4 regions of the Clostridium swellfunianum genome follow, and region 2 is predicted to be linked to each of the others. Evidence: riboswitches for the same ligand, from Rfam matches in the RefSeq annotation. Region 2 holds a riboswitch; each other region holds the start of a gene.
The links. Region 2 has a riboswitch for lysine ahead of kal (3-aminobutyryl-CoA ammonia lyase). Riboswitches for the same ligand answer to the same signal wherever they lie in the genome.

Region 1 (6,082 bases), 730 kb from region 2:
TTCTGAGGCATATGTCCTTCTTAAAAATGTGATTGGATTATCAGCAAAAGAACTTCATGAGATTTTTGCTGAATGGAACAAGGGTGAGCTTGACAGCTATTTAATAGATATAACTCAGGACATATTTACAAAGTATGATGAAGAAACTGGGAAGCCTATGGTTGATGTTATACTTGATACAGCAGGGCAAAAGGGTACTGGTAAATGGACTAGTCAAAGCGCTTTGGATCTTGGGATTTCAACGCCAACTATTACAGAAGCAGTGTTTGCGCGCTGCATATCTGCCATAAAGAGTGAGCGTACAGCAGCAAGCAAGATATTAAAGGGATCAAAAGTTCCTGATTTTAATCGAGATAAAAACGATCTAATAGAAGCAATAAGAAAGGCTTTATATGCTAGCAAAATTTGTTCCTATGCTCAGGGGTTTGCACTAATGAAAGCAGCTGCTAAAGAATACAACTGGAATTTGAACTACGGTAGTATTGCAATGATATTCAGAGGTGGTTGTATAATAAGAGCTCAATTCCTTCAAAAAATAAAAGATGCTTATGATAGAAACTCTGAACTGGCAAATTTAATGCTTGATCCATACTTTAAGAATATACTTGAAAGTTATCAAGATGCATGGAGAGAGGTTATATGTACCGCCGTTAAATATGGTATTCCAACGCCAGGTTTTTCTAGTGCGTTAGCATACTTCGACAGCTACAGAAGTGAGTTTCTTCCTGCAAATCTTCTTCAAGCTCAAAGAGATTACTTTGGAGCACATACTTTTGAGAGAGTTGATAGAGAAGGGACATTCCATTATAAATGGTTTTAGTCAATGACTTTGAATTGTTTTGTTTTAAAAGTTTCAAAAAAGTGTTGACAGCATTGCTTTAATATAGTAAACTCTAAACATAATTTAATAAGACCTCACTTTTACTAGTGAGGTAGAGGCGCGATGTTTAACAGTCTTTAGTGGAGTTTGAGAAGGTGTTGATACTAAGGAGAAGGAAATATCGCCGAAGCTTGCAATATTCTCAGTGTTGCTTGCTGGGTCTGCAGTTAAGAGCTGCAGGACTGTCTTAATAGGCTACCCGGCTTATTAAGTTGTGCTATCTCATATGGGAAAAGAAGGGTTTAGGTCCAATTTGCGTATTGCGACCTGAGGTATCCTCAGGTCTTTTTTGCGTATAGTTTAAGGCCGCTGGCTCATAAGATAGCGCTATCCTCATAAGGGGATAGCGCTTTTTATTATCAAAATAATACTTATATTTAGGAGGAATAGTAATGAGAAAGAAGTTATCAGTGCTAATTGCAATGTCATTATCAGCAGTAATGCTTTTAGGAGGATGTGGGATAAGTAAATCTGAAAAGGATGCTTCTGCATCTGCACCAAAGCAGGAAACCTTTAAAGTAGGTCTTGAGGCAGGTTATGCACCTTTTAATTGGACACAAATGGATGCGTCAAATGGAGCTGTCAAGATTGAAGGTTCGTCAGAATATGCGGGTGGCTATGATGTTGAAATAGCAAAGAAAATAGCAGAAGGTTTAGGAAAGCAATTAGTAGTAGTTAAAACAGAATGGGATGGTTTAGTTCCAGCTTTAACCTCAGGAAAAATAGATGCAATAGTTGCAGGTATGTCACCAACAGCGGAGCGTAGACAGACTATAGACTTCTCCGACAACTATTATAAATCAAATTTAGTTATGGTAGTTAAGAAAGGTGGAAAGTATGAGGATGCTGCATCAATTCAGGAGTTTAATGGTGCAAAAGTTACTGCTCAATTAAATACCTTCCATTACTCAGTTATAAATCAAATTCAAGATGTAAAGCTGCAGTCAGCAATGGACAATTTTCCGGTTATGAGAGTTGCTCTTGAATCTGGAATGATTGATGGATATGTATCCGAACGTCCAGAAGGTATCAGCGCACAAGCAGCAAACAGCAACTTCAAAATGGTAGAGTTTAAGGAAGGTTTTAAAACTTCCGATGATGATACAGCTATAGCTGTAGGTGTTGCTAAAGGAAGCGATTTAACTGCTAAGATAAATGATACACTAAAGGGAATTACAGAAGATCAGCGTAAAGCAATAATGGATGCTGCGATCAAAAATCAGCCGGCAGCAAATTAAAATAATGTGCTGCATACGCAGTTTTATGAAAACGGAGGTTAATACAAGATATGAGTCTTGATTGGATAATTAAAATAGTTTCAAAAAATTGGCCTATGTTCCTTCGTGGTGCTGGAATGACTCTTCTGGTTGCTATGATAGGTACTATTGTTGGATCTCTAATAGGTTTACTGGTTGGGGTAATTCGTACAGTTCCAATGCCTGAAAGAGGGTTAAAAAAGTATTTTCTAAAATTCATAAATATTATACTTTCTGTTTATATTGAAATATTTAGAGGTACACCAATGATTGTACAAGCGATGGTAATTTATTACGGCTCAAAGCAAGCTTTTGGTCTTGATATGAATAAGCTAACGGCTGCAATCTTTATAGTGTCTATTAATACAGGAGCGTACATGGCTGAAATTGTCCGTGGAGGAATTGTATCAATTGACAAGGGACAGTTTGAAGCGTCACATGCTATAGGTATGAGCCACTTCCAAACTATGATGAATGTAATACTGCCTCAGGTTGTACGAAATATATTGCCAGCTACTGGTAATGAGTTTGTGATAAATATTAAAGATACCTCTGTGCTTAATGTAATTTCTGTATCAGAGCTGTACTTTCAAACAAAATCAGTTGCAGGAATGAACTTCCACTATTTTGAGTCTTTCTTTGTTGCTTGTGTACTTTATTTTGTAATGACCTTTACAGTAACAAGAATACTTCGTTATGTTGAAAGAAAGCTGGATGGTCCTGAAAATTACATTATGTATGCAAACCAAATGCAGGTTGAAACCCCTGAGGATGCAATTAGAAGAACACAAAACGGCTAGGGTAAATTATTATGGAAGAGAATTATAGCTCCGAATTATCTTTAGGGGCAATTGATATGTGGGACTAAGGTTGGAGTTTGGACCTGTCTCTATTAAAAGGAGGAATTTCAATGAGCAAAGTAATTGAAGTGCAGCATTTAAGCAAAGCCTTTGGATCTCATGAGGTACTAAAAGATATAGATTTCTCTGTAAATAAAGGTGAAGTTGTTTCTATTATAGGTTCATCAGGATCAGGAAAATCTACTCTTCTTCGCTGTATAAATCTTTTGGAAAAACCAAGTGGGGGAGAGATAATTTATAACGGAGAAAACATCTTAGATGATAGGCATGATATTCGTGTTTACAGAACAAAGCTAGGTATGGTATTTCAACAGTTTAATCTTTTTAATAATCATGATGTTTTAAGCAACTGTGTGGTTGGTCAAATCAAGGTTCTAAATCGCTCAAGGCAAGTAGCTGAGAAGGTAGCGCTTAACTATCTAAAAGTTGTTGGAATGGAACAATATATAAATGCAAAACCCAAACAGCTTTCTGGAGGACAAAAGCAGCGTGTAGCTATAGCTAGAGCTCTTTCTATGGAGCCGGATGTAATGCTGTTTGATGAACCAACCTCTGCTCTTGATCCAGAAATGGTAGGAGAGGTTTTAAAGGTCATGAAGGAACTTGCAGATTCAGGCCTTACAATGCTTGTAGTTACTCACGAAATGGGATTTGCAAAGGAAGTATCGGATCGAGTGGTATTTATGGATAAGGGAATTATTGCTGAAGAGGGCAGCCCAGAACAAATATTCAACAATCCAAGTCAGGACCGTACAAAGGAGTTTTTAAAGCGTACATTGAATCCGGTTTAAGTAATAGCTTAACATTAACTTTGTTTGTCGATAAATAAATCAATTACGACAAAACTAGTCACCTTTTGATAAAGGAATTATAATTTATATGTTGAAATTATAACTAATAAATCAAATTTTTGTTAGCATATAATTATAGAAGGTGACTAGAATGAAAAAGCTTTTATATGTCCATGAATTAGTTCCGGGTATGATTTCAACTAAGGAAATAGTAGCTAATGGCACTGTCTTAATTGGCAAAGGGGTTCCGATTACTAAATTTGCTATTGGTAAACTACGAGAGAATTATATTTATAATAAAGTTGAGATATATTATGAAGATAATAGTGAACATAGCAATGTAAAAACTGTTGAGGATGTAGAACAAAACTTTAATGAAATAGCTTTTGATATAAAAAGAGTATTTGAAAATATGGATGCTTTAAAACTATCAGAGATTGAAGAAGTAAGGCGTTTTGCAGCCCGAATACAAGATGAGTTGAAGTCAGTTAGTGCAGTTATAAAGAATATTGTGCTTTATGGCAGTGGAGGAGATATTATCTATAGGCATGGTGTTAATGTTGCTGCGCTAAGTACTATACTTGGAAAGTGGATAGGTCTTGGTGGAGCTGAATTGAATCTACTTACCTATGCGTCCATTCTACACGATTTTGGCAAGACTAAAATAGATAAAAATATTTTAAACAAACCAGACTCGCTAGATGATAATGAGTATAAACAAATAAAGTCTCATTCTGTAATAGGTTATAACTATGTAAAGGAAATACCGTTTTTGGACAAATCAGTAAGCTATGGTGTGCTTATGCACCATGAAAGATTGGATGGATCAGGATATCCATTAGGCTTGAAGGATACACAAATACATCAATTTGCAAGGATAATAGCTATTGCAGATGTATTTGATGCAGTAAATTCAGATAGGATATACAAAAAGAGAAAAAGTCCCTTTGAAGCTCTAGAGATAATAAAAAAGGAAAGCTTGGGAAAGTTGGATTATGAGTTTTGCAGTATATTTTTAAATCATATTATTAACTATTATGTAGGTGAAAGCGTATTATTAAATGGTAAAAAAATATGCAAAATAATTAAAATTGATTTAAATGATTTGATGAGACCCCTTCTTCTAGATGATTGTGGCTTTATCGATTTAAAGAATAATAAGGATTTATATATTGAAGCTTTAGTTAATTAGCTAAGACAATATATCCTAAAGAAAAAAGTCTGCTAGACTCATTTAAGCCATAGCAGGCTTTTGTGCTATTTATCGTTTTTGAAGCCTTGAGCTTTAATGCTAGGATAAACCTCCGGAAAATAAACCTGCTTGTAGGTTTCGGAAACTTGCTTGCTCCAGGTTGTAGATTTATCGCCTCTCTCCTTGTAATAATTAATCATTATTTCATCATACTCGTCTATGGCGTCTTTCACATCTTTCATATTATAGTTTTCATAGTGCACATAAGCTTTAAAAGGCATTCTAGGCTTCTTAGCTGACTCGTCTGCAGGATAACCAACAACTAGTCCTGCAATCGGATAGGTATACTCTGGAAGTCCTAGAAGCTTAATAATGTCATAAGGCTTTTTTCTAACCGCTCCAATAGGGACAATTCCAAGACCTAATGATTCAGCTGCGGCTATAGTTCCACCCATAGCTATGCCTGCATCAAAGGTCGCTACCAGAGTACCTTCCACGCTTTCGTGAATTTCTTGTGTTAAGTTATTTTTTTCAGCTGCTATTCTTGTTTTATAAAAATCTGCAACAAATACTAAAAACACTGGAGCTTGGGATATCCAAATTTGATTGCCTGCCAGCTCAGCAATTTTATTTTTTTTATCCTTGTCTCTAATTACAATTATAGAAAGCTGTTGCCCGTTAATAGAAGTAGGCATGGACTGAGCTGACAAAAGTATTTGATCCAGCATTTCCTGAGGAACATCCTTATCTAAATACTTTCTAATAGAACGATGGTTATGTATTGTTTTTAAAGTTTCATTCATTGTAAAGCCTCCAAAATATAGTAAAAAATTTATAACTATTATGTTACTATATTATTATTGATCTAACAATATATACTATACATTTTACAAGCTTTGATAAAATAGTTATAATTAAGTATAATTTTGTTAAATAAAACTTAGGGGTTGATATAAATGTATAGCTTTAAAAACGATTATAGCGAAGGTGCGCACCCAAGGATATTGAGTTCTTTAATAGAATCAAATTTAGAACAACATGAAGGTTATGGAGAAGACAAATACACTAAAGAGGCTATTGAACTTCTTAAAAAAAGAATGGAT
Region 2 (6,082 bases):
TTAGTGGAAGAAGAAAGCTTAGGAAATTTAATTACGGATATCTTGAATTTTAAGGACAGAAAAGAATTCTATAAGGAAAAGTCACCTAAAATATCAGATATATACAGAGAATTTATAAAGGAATTAGAAATATATGAAGGTTTTAAACGAGAAGATATGGAGGGAAAACTTTTAGGTTTTGCATTAAAAGCCTCTCAGCCCTATGTTGACCTGGATTTCTTTGAATACATGAAGTTTAAGTATAAGGATGATATTAGAGAGGAACTAAGCAATTGGATTGATAAAGGTATTATAAAGTCTAAGTATCTTCTTCAATATATAAATAATGATTTTCTTGAAGAGCATTCCTTATTTATTACTTCACCAGAAGTGCATAGAGTGGTTAAGGATATGAGAGACAGCAAGCTGTCTAATTTTCAAGTATCTGTTGTAGAAGGCAATGATATTTATACTAACTGTATATCTATTGTTAGACTTTGCTTGGGGATAGATTTTAATGATATTACCTCCGTAAAAAAGATTAAAACAAATGAAAAAGCTAATGAGAAAGAAGATAGTATGAGGGGGGATAAGAATGCTTGAGCTTACTGCGCTTTCTGTAATCATACTGCTCTATATAATCCCTCTAAATATCTTGTTCTATTATATATCAAAGGAAACCGTTATGAGTATACTGCAGTTTGAAAATATAGCTGGTGTATCAAAAGCCTCAGAAATTGCAATGAATGCTGCTGCAGCTTTCTTTTATATATTGTATGTTGGCCTTTTATTTATAACCATTTATCTTATATACAGATTTATAGTAGTAAAAAGCTTATATGTCTACCTTGACAATGAACTTGAAGTGAGAAAGCTAATCTTAAAATATCAAAGGGGACAAAAAAATATAGATGCTGTTTCAATTATTGCCATAGTACTAGTTTTGATGTTTCATATTCTCTTCAGAGTATTTGATATTAAAATTTTTGTGCTTGCTTTCCTTTGTATCGCCTTTGTCTTTAGAAAGAGAAAAATAAAGAAAAGTAAAGGCTTAAAGCAAAAGGAGAGTATTGCAGAAGAGCAGGATTTAGATTCGAGCAGTACAAATACTCTATACTTTGAGTGGTATTACAATAATGATCCATTGGGAATGCAGCATGCTGTTAGGTTTAGTGTTAATGTTCCTGTTAGTTTTGAAAGATATGCGGATTATAAGACTAAGAAGCATTTAGATAATTCTTCTATGTCCCTAAGAGAACATGTGTTAGAGGGAATTTGTACCGAAATTATTGAGGTTGCTAAACAGATTAAAAGTCAGTGCGCAAGTAGAGGTTTTACTACATTTCACCAGGCTTCTGCAGTAATGGCTTTTCAGCAGAGTCTTAAGTATGTTGAAGATATAGCTTCTAAAAACCAGGAGGAATATGTAAGATATCCTTTAGAAACACTTGTAGATAAAGAAGGAGACTGTGATTGCCATGGAATATGTTCAGCAGCAATTCTGTTTTCTATGGGATATGATATCGTGCTATTAAGAATAGTATTCCCTGAAGGAGGCGGACATCTTGCGATTGCTGTTGAGGGGGCAGATGGTATACCAGGAAACTTTTTTGAGCTAAGTGGCAGAAAATATTATTATTGCGAGGTAACTCCTTCAGAAGGAAGCAGGATGAATTTTAAAGTAGGAGAAATGCCTGATATGCCAGGAGCAAGTATAACTGCTATTCCTGTAAAAGAAATAGTGAATAACCTGTAGCAGTGAAGGATTCTTATTCATACTATAATATAAAAAATAAAAAGGTGAGGGTATGAATAAGGTAATAAACGTAGAAACACTTCGTATTTATAGGGAAGCAGTAGAAAAGCTGGAAAAACAGAAAATCGATTTTGATAAGAAGCAACTTCTGGACAACCCAGAGCTTTGCAAAGAGATAATTAATCTTATAGATTATTTTAAAAATGAAGAATGAAGATTTCTCTTCATTCTTCATTTTTAATCATCATCTTCCATTTTCTTTTGCTCAATATAAATCCTAATCTTATGAACCCATTTTCTATAAAGACTAGGATTTTCCTGCTTTAGAATAATAAGAAAGTCATCTAAAACCCCAAGCTTATAAAGTCCTTTAGAAAGGTGCTGAGGGAAATCTCTTTTTTTACTATAAAATTTTTGAGGGTCAATGACCATAAGCCTGCCATCAGGTTCAACAAATACATCCTTACACCTAATGTCAAGCTTAATAAACTTTAGTCTTTCAAATTCCTTTAGTAGCTCTAATATATCTACAACAAGTTTCCTGCTAAGGCCATTCTTCTTTATGTATTTATTTAGAGGCAATCCATCAACATAATCTCTTATCATATAATTCCCGCCAACCTCATATAGTTTTGGGAAGTATTTGCTGCCTCGTACTTTTTTCAATATATGTGCTTCACCATGAAAGTCCTTCATTACATAGCATATTTTAATAACCTTTCCGTCAGGAAGCCTATATACTATGCCGTTGTGTCCTTTCCCAAGAAATTTACACTCGAACAGATCAATATCTGTATACTTGCTAGAATAATTTTTTCTACCCATATATGCACCTAAAGTATTGCTTTCTACTATAATATGAGTAGTAGCTATAAAATGTTACACTAAAGCATCCACATTTCCTTTTAAGCCTATAGCTTCAGCTTCCTTTTGCATGCCTTTTAAGGTTTCCTCGATAACTTTATCAAGCTCCATATCTAGCATTTTTGCTCCGCCTTCAATAAGTTCTCTATTTACTCCAGCAGCGAATCCCTTGGTTTTCCATTTTTTCTTAATAGATTTTAATTCTGTATCTAATATACTTTTGCTAGGTCTCATTAACGCTGTTGCAGCAATAAGACCGGTTAGTTCGTCTGTTGTATAAAGTACTTTTTCCATTCTTTCTTTTGGCTCCACATCAATACAAATTCCGTATCCATGACTTTGAATTGCACGAACATAATCTTCAGGCCAATTTCTTTCTCGGAGTATCTCTCCAGTTTTTACGCAGTGCTGCTCTGGATACATTTCATAATCTAGGTCGTGTACCAACCCTACAATTGACCACTTCTCTACATCTTCTTCACCAAAAAGTTCAGCGAAGTGCTTCATAACAGCTTCTACTGAAAGTGCGTGCTTTATTAAGCTGTCGCTTTTATTAAATTCTTTTAAAAGTTTAAGAGCTTCTTCTCTTGTTGGTTTGTAGTTAGACATAATTCTCACTCTCTTTCTTTTGCTTCATTTCTATTATTTACATATTAGTTATATAATTTCCATGTGTCAAGTGTTTATTGCAAGTGTTAAGTTTTAAAGTTGCATTATATAAAATGTTAAGTATTAGTTTTAACATTTTAGACATAAAGTAAGAGCTATTATAATAAAATTATAGTGTTTTAATTTTATCATTTTAAAATAAATTTTAGACAACATAATATTTGCTAGATGATTGAAATATCCCAATTTTCAATAAATTGTGTTGACAGCAAAAGAAAAAGAGCGATATAATATAATCAGAAAATTAACAAATATATACATAAATAGAGGCGCAAGTAAATGGGTAATCTTTAAGTGTTAAGGAGAAGAACCTTCAATATTAAAGATGAAGGATTTACCTGCCGAAAGAATATGTTTGTTCTTGAACATTTTCTTGGGAGTAAGAGGTACACTTTTATTCTTGCCGTGAATTATCATTCATGGAGAGCTATTTATGTGATGAGAATAAGATTTTCATTGCATAGATGGCTACAGGATGAATGGTAGCTTTTAATTACCATGCCATCAAAGCACTGAGAATCTTCAGTGCCTTTTTTATTTTTTTGAGAAGGGGGAATGATCTTGAAGGCAATTATCAGAGTTAGAATGAGCATGCATGATGCTCACTATGGTGGAAACTTAGTAGATGGTGCTAAGATGCTTCAACTTTTTGGAGATGTTGCTACTGAACTACTGATTAGAAACGATGGAGATGAAGGCTTGTTCAGGGCTTATGAAAATGTAGAATTTTTAGCGCCTGTTTATGCTGGAGACTTTATTGAGGCTGAAGGAAAAATTGTAGGTTGGGGAAACACTTCTAGAAAAATGGAGTTTGAAGCTAGAAAAGTTATTGTGCCTAGGACTGATATCAATGATTCAGCTGCAGATTTGCTTGAAAAGCCAATAGTTGTTTGCAGAGCTACAGGAACTTGCGTAGTTCCAAAGGATAAACAGAGAAAAAGATAAAACTAAATATTTGTATGGGGGATGGGCATGGATAAATTAATAATTACAGCTGCAATTTGTGGAGCAGAAGTAACAAAAGAACAAAATCCTAATGTACCTTATACGGTAGAAGAAATAGGAAGAGAAGCGGAAGCAGCCTATAAAGCAGGAGCAAGTATAATTCATCTTCATGTTAGGTATGATGATGGAACTCCTACTCAGGATAAGGAAAGATTTAGACTGTGTATGGAAGAGATAAAGAGGAGATGTCCAGATGTAATTGTTCAACCTTCAACTGGTGGGGCAGTTGGAATGAGTATTGAGGAAAGGCTTCAACCTGTTGAACTTCTTCCTGAGATGGCAACGCTAGATTGTGGAACCTGCAATTTTGGTGGAGACGATATTTTTGTTAATACAGAAAATATGATAAAAGCCTTTGGTGATAAAATGATAAGCCTTGGAATAAAGCCGGAAGTTGAAGTTTTTGATAAGGGAATGATTGATATGGCAGTGAGACTTCAAAAGAAAGGGTATATTAAGGCGCCAATGCATTTTAATTTTGTTATGGGGGTAAATGGTGGGATAAGTGCAGAACCTAGAGACTTTACTTTTATGAAAGATAGTATTCCACATGGCAGCACCTTTACAGTTTCAGGCATAGGGAGAAATGAATTTCCTATGGCGGTGATGTCTATAATCTCTGGAGGTCACGTTAGAGTTGGTTTTGAAGATAACGTTTACTTATCAAAAGGTGTGCTTGCTAAATCAAATGGGGAACTTGTAGAAAAAGTTGTGAGACTTGCTAAGGAACTTGGAAGAGAGATTGCAAGCCCAGCAGAGACAAGACAAATACTTAGCCTAAAAATATAAGAATACAAGAACATAAAAATATAAAAATATAAAAATATAAGAATATAAGAATATAAGAATATGGGGGTTTATTATGGAAAAGGGATGTAAATACGGAACACATAGGGTTATTGAACCAAAAGGAGTGCTGCCTCAGGCTGCGCAAAAAATATGTAATGATATGAATATATACAGCAATGAAATACTTATTGATGTTCAAGCGCTTAATATTGATTCAGCTAGTTTTACCCAATTAGAGCAGGAAGCTAATGGTGATATTGAAAAGATTAAAGCTAAAATTTTAGAGATAGTAAGTGAAAGAGGAAAGATGCAAAACCCTGTGACTGGTTCTGGAGGAATGCTGATTGGAACTATAGCTCAAATAGGCGAAGATTTACAAGGAAGAGATTTAAAAGTTGGAGATAAAATAGCCTCACTAGTTTCACTTTCTCTTACTCCATTAAAAATTGAAGAAATTACAGATATAAAATGTGAGATAGATAGAGTTGAAGTTAGGGCAAAAGCAATATTATTTGAAAGTGGTATTTATGCAAAGCTTCCAGATGATATGACTGAAAACTTGGCGCTTGCAGCTTTAGACGTAGCAGGAGCCCCAGCTCAAGCTGCAAAATTAGTTAAGCCAGGACAAAGCGTATTGGTTCTTGGTGCAGCAGGAAAATCAGGTATGCTTTGCTGCTATGAGTCTATGAAGAGAGTGGGACCAACAGGAAGAGTTATAGCTATGGTTAGAAAAGAGGAACAAGCTAGGAAGCTTTTAGATTGGGGATTATGCCATAAAGCAATAATAAGCGATGCCCAAAAGCCAGTGGATGTTCTTAATAAAACCTTAGATGCGAACAATGGTAAGGAAGTTGATATTTCCATAAGCTGCGTTAATATTCCTAACACAGAGATGTCCTGCATACTTCCTGTTAAGGATGAAGGAATAGTTTACTTCTTCTCTATGGCAACAAGCTTTACAAAGGCAGCTCTTGGAGCTGAAGGTATTGGCAAGGATGTAAATATGATTATAGGAAACGG
Region 3 (6,082 bases), 700 kb from region 2:
AAGCTAAAGATGATGCTAACACAATGGCAAATGAGTTAATGTAAATAATAAAACTAGTTATCTAGAACTTTTTTCTAGATAACTAGTTTGTTTTTTACTCTGTTACAGTATGTGCTACTTCAATTCTTTCTCCTCCGCCTGAAATTGTAGCAGTTGTAGTTCCTAGGGCTGTTCTGTTGTCAACAACCCAATTAAAAGTTGCTTGACCATTCTCATCTGCCATTCTCATTTGAGCTACAGATATTTCTCTATCTCCAAGCACATAGGATGTATTTATTGTATAGCTTGTGTTTGGCTTTCCTTGTATCGTTATCGTTCCTGTTTCTCCTCGTCTTAGAACAGTTTTTGAAGCTATTACTCTAAGCTGAGACTCAGCTTTTACTGATTGGTAGCTAATGCCAATAAGCATTAAGCATAGCGCAAAAATAATTATTCTCTTAATCTTCATAGTAATCCTCCTATCGAAAAATTCTATGCTTATCTTTCCCATATTGCTGTTTAATATTACAAAAGCACAAAAGCATGTTAACTATACATTAGCATGCTTTTTGAGATTAAGCTGCAGTCTTACTGCTTTCACTGTTTGTTGTTTTATTTTTATACTTCATATAAGCATATACTGGGATTCCAAGTACAGCTAGAAGCAGTCCATATAACACAGCTTCCAAGCCTGAACCATAAATTGCCCAACCTGAATATATAAGGGCAGATACAGGTATAAAGAAAGTTTTAATTCCAGTTAACAGATTAAATCTCTTTCCCTCTTTTAATATATATTTTAATTCAGCGGCTGCTGTAGTTGCATATACAGGCAGGAAGGAAAGTGTTGCTAAAAGTATTGTAAAGTTAAAGGCTGAAACTAAAGTTTTATTATTAGCATAATTCATGAGCAATAATATATTTACTAACACTGAACCTACAATAAGTGAAATATGCGGTGTCTTAAATCTTGGATGAACTTTTTTAAAGAAGCTTGGAAATACTCCATCCTCTCCTGCTGCAAAAGCAACTCTAGCTGTAGATAATAGCCATCCAATAGTTGTTCCAAGTATGCTTACAACTATTCCCAATGTGATAAATTGAACCATTCCACTTCCATAATACTGAGTTAATATATCTGCTATTGGTGCCTTACTTGCTTCAAGATTTGCTTGTGACAATGCTCCCATTGCAAAAAAGTTAATGGCCATATACATTATTGCTGCTATAGATATACCTATTATAGTACTTCTTGCTACATTCTTCTGAGGGTCTCTTATTTCTCCTGCTGCTATAGAAGAACTTTCCAATCCGACAAAGGACCATAAAGTTAAAGTTGCAGCTGCAGGCATAGTTTCCATTCCTTTGCCTTGAGGGAACATCGGAGTTATATTATTAATATCAAAGTGCAGAGCAGCTGAGATTATAAAGAATAAGAATAACACTATTTCAAAAACTGTTATAGCTGTTTGTATTTTCCCAGCCATTCTAACGCCTATTATATTAACTAGTGTAAATATCCATAAAACTGCTGTGGCAAATATAAATGCTCCAAGATTACTGCTGCCTATTGCTGGAATAAGCTTACCAGCATAGCTTGACACTGCAATAACTACAGCTGCGTTTCCTATCCATGAACCGTTCCAATAAAGCCAAGCATTCATAAAGCCTGAAAACTCGCCAAAGGCTGCTTTAGAATACTCATAAGGCCCCCCTGTTTTAGGTAATCTTCTGCTAAGGCTTGCAAAGCATAAAGCTAGAAGTATAGACCCAAAGGCCGTCATAAGCCAGGCTGACATTGTTGCACCCGGACCTGCCTTTCCTGCCAAAGTTGCAGGCAGCATAAATATTCCAGACCCCATCATGTTCCCTGTTACTAAAGCCGTTGCTATAAAAAGACCTAAGTCCTTTTTTAAATTATTATTTTGTTCCATCTTAAACCCCTCCTATAAAGGCAAATAATTTTTTGAAGGGTAAAAACTAGAATAAGCATATAAAAAAGCCTTGAGCAGTACACTCAAGGCCTAATAACACGCACAAATATAAACATCATGTTAAATCCACTGAATGATAGCTCTCCACAAAATACTTGTGACAGTTCTGCACATATTCTATGCAGAACCAGCTATACAGCATTAAAGCTTTTGCTGTATGCTTCGGCGATTTTTCCTTTCCTGCTGCTTCACTATGCTTTCATCCACAGTAGTACTCATAAAGACCGCGCCTCTATCCTAGTTATTTAATTACACTTCACGAATAGTATTATGCAGGATGAATAGAAGAAAGTCAATAATAAAATCAGACAAACCAAATAAATATAGCTTGAAAGTAGGCTATAATCACATTAAGAGATGGCAATAAAAAAATATAACAATATAACCATATAAGAATTTATATGGTTATATTGTTATTATAATTACATATTATTTAACATCCATAGTGTAAAGTTAAGAACTCCTGCAAAGGATACCCAAAGTATGTACGGAATCATTATAATACCTGCTAGCTTGTCAAATTTAAAAAACTCAAAGGTTGTTAGCAGTATGAAAATTAGGAGAAGCATAAGTTCAAAAAATGCCAGACCTATAAGTCTCCATCTGAAGAATATAATAGTCCACATGAAGTTTAAAAACAGCTGAATACTGTATAAGATTAAAGCTTTTCTAGTATCTGCACCTTCTCTTCCCTTCATCCAAATTCTGTAGGCCGCTATTCCCATTAAAAGATACAAAATGGGCCATACCACAGCAAACACCCATCCTGGTGGAGCAAAGGCAGGCTTTATTAAACTCTCATAGGACTTCGTATCTGTCATACCTATGTAACTGCTTAAAAAACCTATACCTTCTGCTAAGACTATACTTATTATTAGAGCTAAAATATTCTTTTTACCGTTCACCTTAAAAGGATTTAACACATAATTTTCCTCCCTATATTGTTTCTAATCCTAATATAAGATACTTAATCAAAAAATATGCTATATTTATTAAGTAATTAGCACACAATATCTTGTAAATTTATCCTCTAAACCATATAATTGTAATATATCTTCAGATTTTATTATAAAGGATGTGGGCTACATGAAATTTAGCGAGTTCCAATATAAAAGACCAAATATTAAAGAATTGGAAACCTGCTTCGATGAACTTTTAAGAGACTTTAATAATGCTGAAAGCCTTGAGTCTCAAAGCTCAGTTATGGAAAAAATAAATGAGCTTAGAAATGAATTTGAATCAATGTCCCAAATAGTAGGCATTCGTCATACTATCGATACAACAGATAAGTATTACGAGGAAGAGCAAACCTTCTTCGATGAAAATACTCCTATATATCAAGGCTTAGTTTCAAATTATTATAGTTCTTTAGTTAACTCCAAATTCAGAACTGGACTTGAAGACAAATGGGGAAAGCAGCTTTTTAATATTGCTGAACTGACTATTAAAACTTTCTCACCAGAAATAATAGAAGACCTTCAGCTTGAAAACAAGCTTTCCAGCGAATACACAAAACTTATGGCTTCTGCTAAAATAATGTTCGAAGGCGAAGAAAGAAATCTTTCACAACTTGCTCCCTTTCAAATATCAACTGACAGAGATATGAGAGTAAAAGCAAATAAAGCAAAGTACGGCTTCATGATTGAAAATGAGCAAAAGCTAGATGAGATTTATGATGGGCTTGTTAAGGTTAGAGATAAGATTGCTAAAAAGCTTGGATATGAAAATTTTGTAGCTCTTGGATATGACCGTATGTTAAGAGCAGATTACAATTCTGAAATGGTTGCAAACTTCAGAAAGCAAGTTAAAGAGTACATAGTTCCCACAGCTACAGAGCTTAGGGAAAGACAAAGAGTACGTCTAGGACTAGATGAACTCAAATATTACGATGAACGCTTCAGCTTTAAAACTGGAAATGCTAAACCTAAGGGAGATCCAGAATTCATATTAAACTGTGGTAATCAAATGTATAATGAATTATCAGCTGAGACAAAAGAATTTTTCGACTTTATGGTTGAAAACGAGCTTATGGATTTAGTAAGCAAAAGAGGAAAAGCCGGAGGCGGATACTGTACCTTTATAAGCAAATACAAATCTCCGTTTATATTTTCAAATTTCAATGGAACTTCAGGCGATGTAGATGTATTAACTCACGAAGCTGGTCATGCTTTCCAAGTGTTCAGCAGTAGAAATTACGAGATTCCTGAGTATAATTTTCCAACCTATGAAGCCTGTGAAATTCATTCCATGAGTATGGAATTTTTCACTTACCCTTGGATGAATTTATTCTTTAAGAGTGATGTTGATAAGTACAAGTTCTCTCACCTTGCTGAAGCACTTTTATTTATACCTTATGGAGTTACTGTTGATGAATTTCAACACTATGTATATGAAAATCCAGAGGCAACTCCTGCTGAAAGAAAACATGCTTGGAGGGAAATTGAAAAGAAATATCTTCCTCACAGAGACTATGCAGATAATGATTACTTAGAAAGAGGCAGCTGGTGGCATCAACAAGGCCATATATTCGGTTCTCCATTTTATTATATAGATTATACGCTTGCTCAAATCTGCGCCTTCCAATTCTTTAAAAAAGCCAGCGATAATAGGGAAAATGCTTGGAATGATTATTTAACACTTTGCAAGGCAGGGGGAAGCGATTCGTTTGTGGGCTTAGTTAAGCTTGCAAACCTTATATCGCCTTTCGAAGATGGCTGTATAAGTTCTATCATAGGACATATAGAAAATGAGTTAAATAGTATTGATGATGCAAAACTATAATTAAAATAAAACAGCAGACGATTACTCGTCTGCTGTTTCTTCGTTATTTAGGTTTTCATCTCTATCTCTTAGGAGTCTCCCAATTGGTCCCTTGCTATTTATTATATCCTCAATCTCTGAAAAAGGTATCTCAAATTCAGGAAATCCACATTCTGAAGACTTAATCTGTTCATTATCTAAATATATAACTATAGAATCTTCTGTCAGGAAGTAACTTTGATTAAGATCAACTCCATCAAACTCTCCAATTAGATCAGCAGATTGAAAAGTTGCCTGGTTCCTAATTATATCATTCAATATTCCAATTACCTTAGATTTCTTTAACTTCCTGCTGAATAAATCGTTCAAGTAATATACTCTTGCATCCTTTAAGCTTATATTGATGGTCTTTCTTATAGTTATTCCCTTTTCTTCTCCTTTTACATGATGATAAACTTCAATATTAATACTTAGAGTCCCTCTTCTATTAAGCTTGACAGTATAGCCACCTGTAAATTTCTTATTTTCATCTTTTCCATAGCCCTCGCCTTTAAGTATCTTGTGAACTTCTTTTTTGATATATCTATTAATGCCAGACTCAGCACTTTTATGCTTGAGTCCGCTGACCTTGGGATATGTCAGGTTTAGACCAGGACTTTCAACTTTAACATCTGTAATTAATGCAGGCTTTCTTCTATGTCCCACTGCCATCCAACTCCTTTTTCTAATCTGGTTAAGTAAAAATATCAATCTGTTAATATTAAACCTTCCCTTATTATTTATATTATTCATAGGTGGAATAAGATGTAACTTTTTATGATATAATTTTCCTATAGAAAAAAAATATAAATAATACTACACTTTTATAGATAAGGTATTAACTGAAAGGAGAATTTCATGCTAAATCCAGGACATATACTAGATGGAAAATACGAAATAATAAACGTTTTAGGACAAGGCGGAATGAGTACCGTTTATCTATGCAGAAATAATCGTTTAGGTAACTTGTGGGCTGTTAAAGAGGTAAGCAGTGAATTAAAAAAGAAGATGGACTTTCTTGCAGAGCCAAATATACTTAAGAATTTGCAGCATTCTGGCATCTTAAGAATCGTTGATATATTTTATGAAGAAGATAACTTGTATATAGTTGAAGACTATATACAAGGCAAAACTTTAAAAGAATATATAGATTATAATGGTCCATTAACTTCAGATGCAGTTATGCAAATCACCTTAGAGCTTTGCAGTATTTTAGATTATCTTCATAGTCTTAATCCACCAATTATATATCGTGACTTAAAACCATCAAATATAATGATTAAGCCCGATAACAAAGTAGTGCTTATTGA
Region 4 (6,082 bases), 340 kb from region 2:
ATGTTGAAATTACCCAGGTAATTTAACATAACCATTAAATAAAATTTGATTTGAATCACATTTTTATTTGTTCCCAATCACAGAAAGAAAACTGTACTAAAGCTATAATTAAGACAGTTAATTAAGTGAATGGAGGAAAAATATATGGAACGAATAGATAAATTAGTAGAACTGCTTCAAAAGTTAAACTCAGGTGATATAACTCCTGAACTAAGACAAGAGGCCTTAAAGATGGTTTCAAATATTGACCCGCTAGAATTATCTTTAGCTGAACAAAAGCTTATTGAAAATGGAACAAAACCTGAGGACTTAAGACACCTCTGCGATATACACATGGAGGTTTTAAAGGATGAGCTTGATAAGTTAAGATTAAGCTTAACATCAGATCATGTTTTAACTACTATGATTGAAGAGCATGAAGAGATTTTAAAAAGACTAACTAGACTTGAAGAGTTAAACAGTAAAATCCAAAAGATGAATAGCTTCGATAAAAACACTTCCTTATTTAATGAACTTCTAAATTTAGCTGTTGAAATAATTGGTGCTGAACCTCACCACAAAAGAGAGGAAGATGTTCTATTTCCTGAGCTTGAGAAAAGGGGTGTCACAGGACCAACAAGAGTTATGAGAATGGAACATGATATGCTGCGAGCTAAGAAACATGAAATTAAAAGTTTATCGGAGAAAGTAGAAAATATGGACTTTGCAGAATTTAAGTCACAGCTTAATGAAGCAGCAAAATATCTAATCTTTAATCTACGAGATCACATATATAAAGAAAATCATATTTTGTATCCGTCCTCAGTGCAAACTTTAAAAGATTCCAAGCTTTGGCAAACTATGAAAAAAGCTTGCGATGAAATAGGTTACTGCAGCTTCACGCCCTGGAAATAAAATAGTAATAGTTATACCAATTACTAAAGGCATATTCCTTGCAGAGCAAAAAGTTAAATTGTTAAAAAGTTATATTGTTAACTTTTTACTTTGCAAGAGAAAAACCTCCATGGTTAGTACAAAGCCATGGAGGTTTTATTTTCTGTTCATTATAAGAACTGATTGAAGAAAGCTTCGGGTTATAAGCTAGCATATTCTTATACCAATTTTATTTATAGCATCATCTCGTTGTTTATAACATCCTCATAAGTTTGTCTCTTGCAAACAAGCTTTGACTGTCCGTCCTTAACAAAGACTACAGCTGCCTTAGGTATTTTGTTATAGTTGCTGGACATGGAGTAGCCGTAAGCTCCTGTTGAGAGCACCGCAAGAATGTCGCCACTTTGAGCTTTTGGTATTTGCACATCATTTAACAAAATATCTCCCGATTCACAGCACTTTCCTGAGATTGTAACCTTTTCTTTACTCGCCGCTTCAACTCTGTTTGCTATTACACATTCGTATTCTGCCTTATAAAGAGCTGGTCTTATATTGTCTGTCATTCCACCATCAACAGCTACATATTTTCTTACTTCAGGAATTTCTTTTATTGCTCCAACGGTGTAAAGAGTTGTGCCCGCCTTTCCAATTATTGATCTCCCTGGTTCTATAGTGAGGCTTGGTAGGGTTATTCCTAATTCGGCTGCGGTCTTGTCTGCCCTGCTTAATATAGCACTGCAAAATTGTTCTACTGTTTTAGGATTATCCCCACTTCTATAGTGAATTCCAAAGCCTCCACCTAAATCTAGTTCCTTTAATTCATAGCCAAGTCCTTGCCTTATGCTTGCTACTAAAGAAAGCATAACATCAACTGCATCCTCATAAGGAGTTATATCAAAAATCTGGGATCCTATGTGACAGTGGAGTCCAACAAGCTCTATATTAGGAAGCTCTATTGCCCTCTTGACTGCATTTAGAGTATTGTTATTTAAAATAGTAAAACCAAACTTCGAATCTATTTGGCCTGTCTTTATATATTCATGAGTGTGGGCTTCTATGCCTGGAGTTATTCTTAAAAGAATCTTTTGAACTTTATCATAAGTTTTAGCTATTTCATCAATTCTTTCTATTTCATAGAAGTTATCTACGACAAATTTCCCAACCCCATACTTGATTCCCATATCTATTTCCTCAAAAGTTTTATTATTGCCGTGGAAATAGACATTTTCTATTGGAAATTTGCTTTTTATTGCGGTGTAAAGCTCACCTCCTGAAACTACATCAAGGCATAAGCCTTCCTCTGCTATTACCTGACACATAGCAAGAGTTAAGAAAGCCTTTCCTGCATAAGCAACTCTATTGCCTCTTTCCTTTACAGCAAAAGATTTATAATATCTTTTGCATTTTTCTCTAACTAATTCCTCGTCAATAACATATAAAGGAGTTCCATACTGCTTAACAAGCTGAGTAGCATCTACGCCACCAATATTTAATACATTATCTACAACCTTCGTTGTACCAAAAAACTCCATGCTCTCACATCCTTATAATTTAAACTCTTCTGCTACTAGATTAATTGCCTTTAATTTGTCTTCCTGCCTTATAGCACAGGTAATTCTAATTTCTGAGGTAGTTATCATCTTAACTTCTATGTTGTTAGAACTAAACAATCTAAACATTTTAGCTGCAACCCCTGAGGTTGTTTTCATTCCTATTCCAACTATTGAGAACTTTGTTATTTCCTCATCTATATTTATGCTATTTTTGCTTGCATAAGTCCTAATAACTGATAAGCATTCTTTTAAATCATCCTTTGGTATTGTAAAGGATATATTAACCCTTCCTTCTACAGGTGCAGTTTGGCTTATCATATCAACATTTATTCTTCTGCTTGCCATTGCTTCAAAAAGATTTGATAGTACGTTTGTGTCATTTGATATATCTCTTATTGTGACAGCCACATCCTCATCACTAGTGGCAAGGCCTGTAACTGGTTTGCTCTCCATATTCATATTAGTAACCTCCTTAATAACTGTTCCACAAGTTTCGCTATTGCTAAGCCCAACATATATTGGTATTCCATACTTTTGTCCAAGCTCTACTGATCTGGAATGCATAACTTGAGCTCCAAGACTTGCAAGTTCCAACATTTCCTCATAATCTATCTCACTAAGCCTTTTAGCTTTAGAATATTTTCTTGGGTCTACACTATAAATCCCATCTACATCAGTGTATATTTCGCAAACTCCTTGAAGCTTAACAGCTATAGCAACTGCAGTAGTGTCAGAACCGCCTCTTCCAAGAGTGGTTATATCTCCTTCTTCATTGATTCCCTGAAAACCTGCAACAATCACTATTTTACCTTCCTCAAGGCTCTCTTTAAGGTGGTTTCCATCTATATCCTCAATAAGAGATTTTCCATACTGCCCACTTGTTCTTATTCCAATCTGATAAGCTGTATAGCTTACAGCATCATAACCTGAATCCTTTAAAGCCATAGCAAGAAGCGCCGAAGATATCATCTCACCTGTAGAAAGAAGTACATCTAGCTCTCTCTTATCAGGATTATCAGTTATCTTTTTAGCAAGTCCTATTAAATCGTCCGTGGTATCTCCCATTGCTGATACAACAACTACTAAATCATCACCTTTGTTCTTCCTCTTAATAATTGTCTCAGCCACATTTTTAATTTTTTCAACAGTCCCTACGGAACTGCCTCCGTATTTCTGCACAACTACAGCCATATTATAGCCCCCTAATTAATGTTTTAATAAATTAGAAACATACATTATTTTATAAAAAAAATAAATGCAGCAAAGGAACACCTTTGCTGCATTGTAATAAGACGTATTACTGCAACTTGTGAACCTTGTAGCTCTCCACCATTTTCACAGTGACAACCCTGCATATATTTTATGCAAAGCCAGGAAGAATACTCGCAAAGTAATTTTTCCTTCGGCCATAACTCCTTTCATCATAAGTCAGCGCGTGCCCGCTCTTTATGATTACTATTAGTTACAGCACCTCTACCCTAGGTAACTTATTCAGTTAAGAATGAAATTTAATTCATCCTTTTTTATAATTTAACACAGTCATTTTCATTTTACAATAGTTATCAGAAAATTTTTCTTTTTATATTCTTTACTATATTTTATAAAACTCTTCAAAAGATTTAACAACATAGCTATGGTCATCTACTCCTCCAAGCTCTCTTATAGAGTGCATAGCAAGTATTGGAGTTCCCATGTCTACCGAGCGCAATGCAAGGTGAGTTGAGGAAATTGGTCCTATAGTTGAACCTCCTGGAGTATCTGAACGATTAACATACTTTTGAACAGGAACTCCTGCTGCCTTGCAGATTTGCTCATAAACAGCAGCTGAATTACTGTCTGTTGTATAGCTTTGATTTGCTGCAAGCTTTATAACTGGTCCCTTATTTATTACTGGTCTGTTTATTGGATCAGCCTTTTCGCCGCTGTTTGGATGAACAGCATGAGCTAAATCAGCTGATATCATGAAGCTTCTTGAAACAGCTCTAAAGAAATCTTCCCTATCTCCGCCAAGAGCTAATACTATTCTTTCTAAAAGGTTTGATAAAAGCTCCGAATCTGCCCCTTGTTTAGTTGAGCTTCCAACTTCCTCATTGTCAAAACAAGCCATAATATTTGTAGCTTCTGAAGCTTCAGCATTAATTAAAGCCTTTATCCCTGCATGAACCATTGCCAAATCATCTAGTCTTGGACTTGATATAAATTCATTATTAAGACCTATAATGCTTCCCTTCTCAAATTCATAAAGGAATAAGTCAAAATCTAGAATATCCTCTTTTAAAACCTTTAATTCTTCAGCAACAGCATTTAAAAGGTAGCTTCCTTTTTCAAGCTGCTCATTTATAAGTGATAAGAGCGGCAACGTATCTTTTTGTCTGTTAAGCTCAACGCCCTTGTTCACTTCCCTATTCATATGTATTGCAAGATTAGGAATTATAAGTATTGGTCTGTTGATATTAACTAATTTTGTAACTGGATTAAGAAGATTTTCACCTTTTAATGTTACTCTTCCAGCCACAGCTAATGGCCTGTCTAGCCAAGTATTTAGTATTGGCCCACCATAAACTTCAGTATTAAGCCTCACATAAATATTTTCAGATGTCATTTCTGGATTTGGCTTTATTCTAAAGCTTGGCGAATCAGTATGAGCACCTATAAGCTTAAAACCCTTTTCCTGTGGCTTTCCTTTACCAATTACAAAAGCGAATACCGCTGAATCATTCTTAGTAACAAAATATTTTCCTCCATTCTGAAGGCTCCATCTATCTTCTGCTTTCAATTCATCAAATCCATTGGATTCCAGCATATTTTTTACACTTTCTGCTGCATGAAAAGCAGATGGACTATCATAAATAAAATCGATAAGCTCATTAGCAAGCTGTAATTCTTTTGACATATTAAGTGCCCCCTTTGTATTCCTTATTTTGCACATAGCAATTATTAATTGCTATGCCCTTTGTATTCCTTATTTTGCACATAGCAATTATTAATTGCTACGCCCTTTGTATTCCTTATTCTGTACATAACAATTGTTAATTGTCACACCCTTTGTATTTCTTGCTATGTACATAATAGGTTCTTTAATAGCAAATCATAATTAAAGTATAACAAAATAATAGATATAATTTCCACTCTTTTCTTAAACTGTTTTCACCTTTGGTATTATATGTTATATTAAGGATAATTATTATTTTTCAAGGAGAGTTATAAAATGCTATCTCAATTTTTAGTTTCTCGTTTTATAAAAGATTATGATAATACACAAAATGAAAAAGTAAGAAGCGCTTATGGATACTTAGGCGGTACAATAGGTATCATAGTCAATGTTCTTTTATTTGCTATAAAGCTTTCTGTAGGACTTATTTCTGGAAGTATAGCAGTAACCGCTGATGCTTTCAATAACTTGTCTGATGCAGCCTCTTCCATCATTACAATTGTAGGGTTTAAGTTAGCCAGCAGACCGGCAGACGAAGAGCATCCATTTGGTCATGGAAGAATTGAGTACATATCAGCCCTAATTGTTTCATTTATGGTTATGATGGTTGGTTTTCAATTTATTAAAGCTTCTTTTGAGAGAATAAAGAATCCTACACTAGTTAAATTTGATCTTATACCTTTTATCTTAATTTTAATTTCTATTGGAGCAAAGGTTTGGCTCA

Region 1: linked by a shared signal. The riboswitch ahead of NBE98_RS09065 (transporter substrate-binding domain-containing protein) and the one ahead of kal (3-aminobutyryl-CoA ammonia lyase) in region 2 are both predicted to bind lysine.
Region 3: linked by a shared signal. The riboswitch ahead of NBE98_RS16060 (APC family permease) and the one ahead of kal (3-aminobutyryl-CoA ammonia lyase) in region 2 are both predicted to bind lysine.
Region 4: linked by a shared signal. The riboswitch ahead of NBE98_RS14560 (aspartate kinase) and the one ahead of kal (3-aminobutyryl-CoA ammonia lyase) in region 2 are both predicted to bind lysine.

The regions. Positions count from the first base shown of each region.
Region 1 is NZ_JAMOFV010000006.1:1,976,695-1,982,776, reverse strand. Features, by position in the region: gene gndA (NADP-dependent phosphogluconate dehydrogenase) at 1-820, shown strand, start outside; lysine riboswitch at 926-1,108, shown strand; gene NBE98_RS09065 (transporter substrate-binding domain-containing protein) at 1,273-2,118, shown strand; gene NBE98_RS09060 (amino acid ABC transporter permease) at 2,169-2,936, shown strand; gene NBE98_RS09055 (amino acid ABC transporter ATP-binding protein) at 3,047-3,787, shown strand; gene NBE98_RS09050 (HD-GYP domain-containing protein) at 3,939-4,979, shown strand; gene NBE98_RS09045 (NADPH-dependent oxidoreductase) at 5,045-5,782, opposite strand; gene NBE98_RS09040 (threonine aldolase family protein) at 5,936-6,082, shown strand, end outside.
Region 2 is NZ_JAMOFV010000006.1:2,704,459-2,710,540, reverse strand. Features, by position in the region: gene NBE98_RS12945 (hypothetical protein) at 1-582, shown strand, start outside; gene NBE98_RS12940 (hypothetical protein) at 575-1,735, shown strand; gene NBE98_RS12935 (hypothetical protein) at 1,788-1,949, shown strand; gene NBE98_RS12930 (protein kinase) at 1,973-2,560, opposite strand; gene NBE98_RS12925 (HDIG domain-containing metalloprotein) at 2,615-3,208, opposite strand; lysine riboswitch at 3,525-3,706, shown strand; gene kal (3-aminobutyryl-CoA ammonia lyase) at 3,830-4,213, shown strand; gene kce (3-keto-5-aminohexanoate cleavage enzyme) at 4,241-5,062, shown strand; gene kdd (L-erythro-3,5-diaminohexanoate dehydrogenase) at 5,136-6,082, shown strand, end outside.
Region 3 is NZ_JAMOFV010000006.1:3,405,995-3,412,076, reverse strand. Features, by position in the region: gene NBE98_RS16070 (spore coat protein) at 1-44, shown strand, start outside; gene NBE98_RS16065 (hypothetical protein) at 95-448, opposite strand; gene NBE98_RS16060 (APC family permease) at 555-1,913, opposite strand; lysine riboswitch at 2,043-2,216, opposite strand; gene NBE98_RS16055 (TspO/MBR family protein) at 2,396-2,896, opposite strand; gene NBE98_RS16050 (M3 family oligoendopeptidase) at 3,060-4,754, shown strand; gene NBE98_RS16045 (DUF3298 domain-containing protein) at 4,776-5,438, opposite strand; gene NBE98_RS16040 (serine/threonine-protein kinase) at 5,631-6,082, shown strand, end outside.
Region 4 is NZ_JAMOFV010000006.1:3,048,725-3,054,806, reverse strand. Features, by position in the region: gene NBE98_RS14570 (DUF438 domain-containing protein) at 145-894, shown strand; gene lysA (diaminopimelate decarboxylase) at 1,107-2,405, opposite strand; gene NBE98_RS14560 (aspartate kinase) at 2,418-3,617, opposite strand; lysine riboswitch at 3,738-3,910, opposite strand; gene NBE98_RS14555 (M18 family aminopeptidase) at 4,018-5,319, opposite strand; gene NBE98_RS14550 (cation diffusion facilitator family transporter) at 5,635-6,082, shown strand, end outside.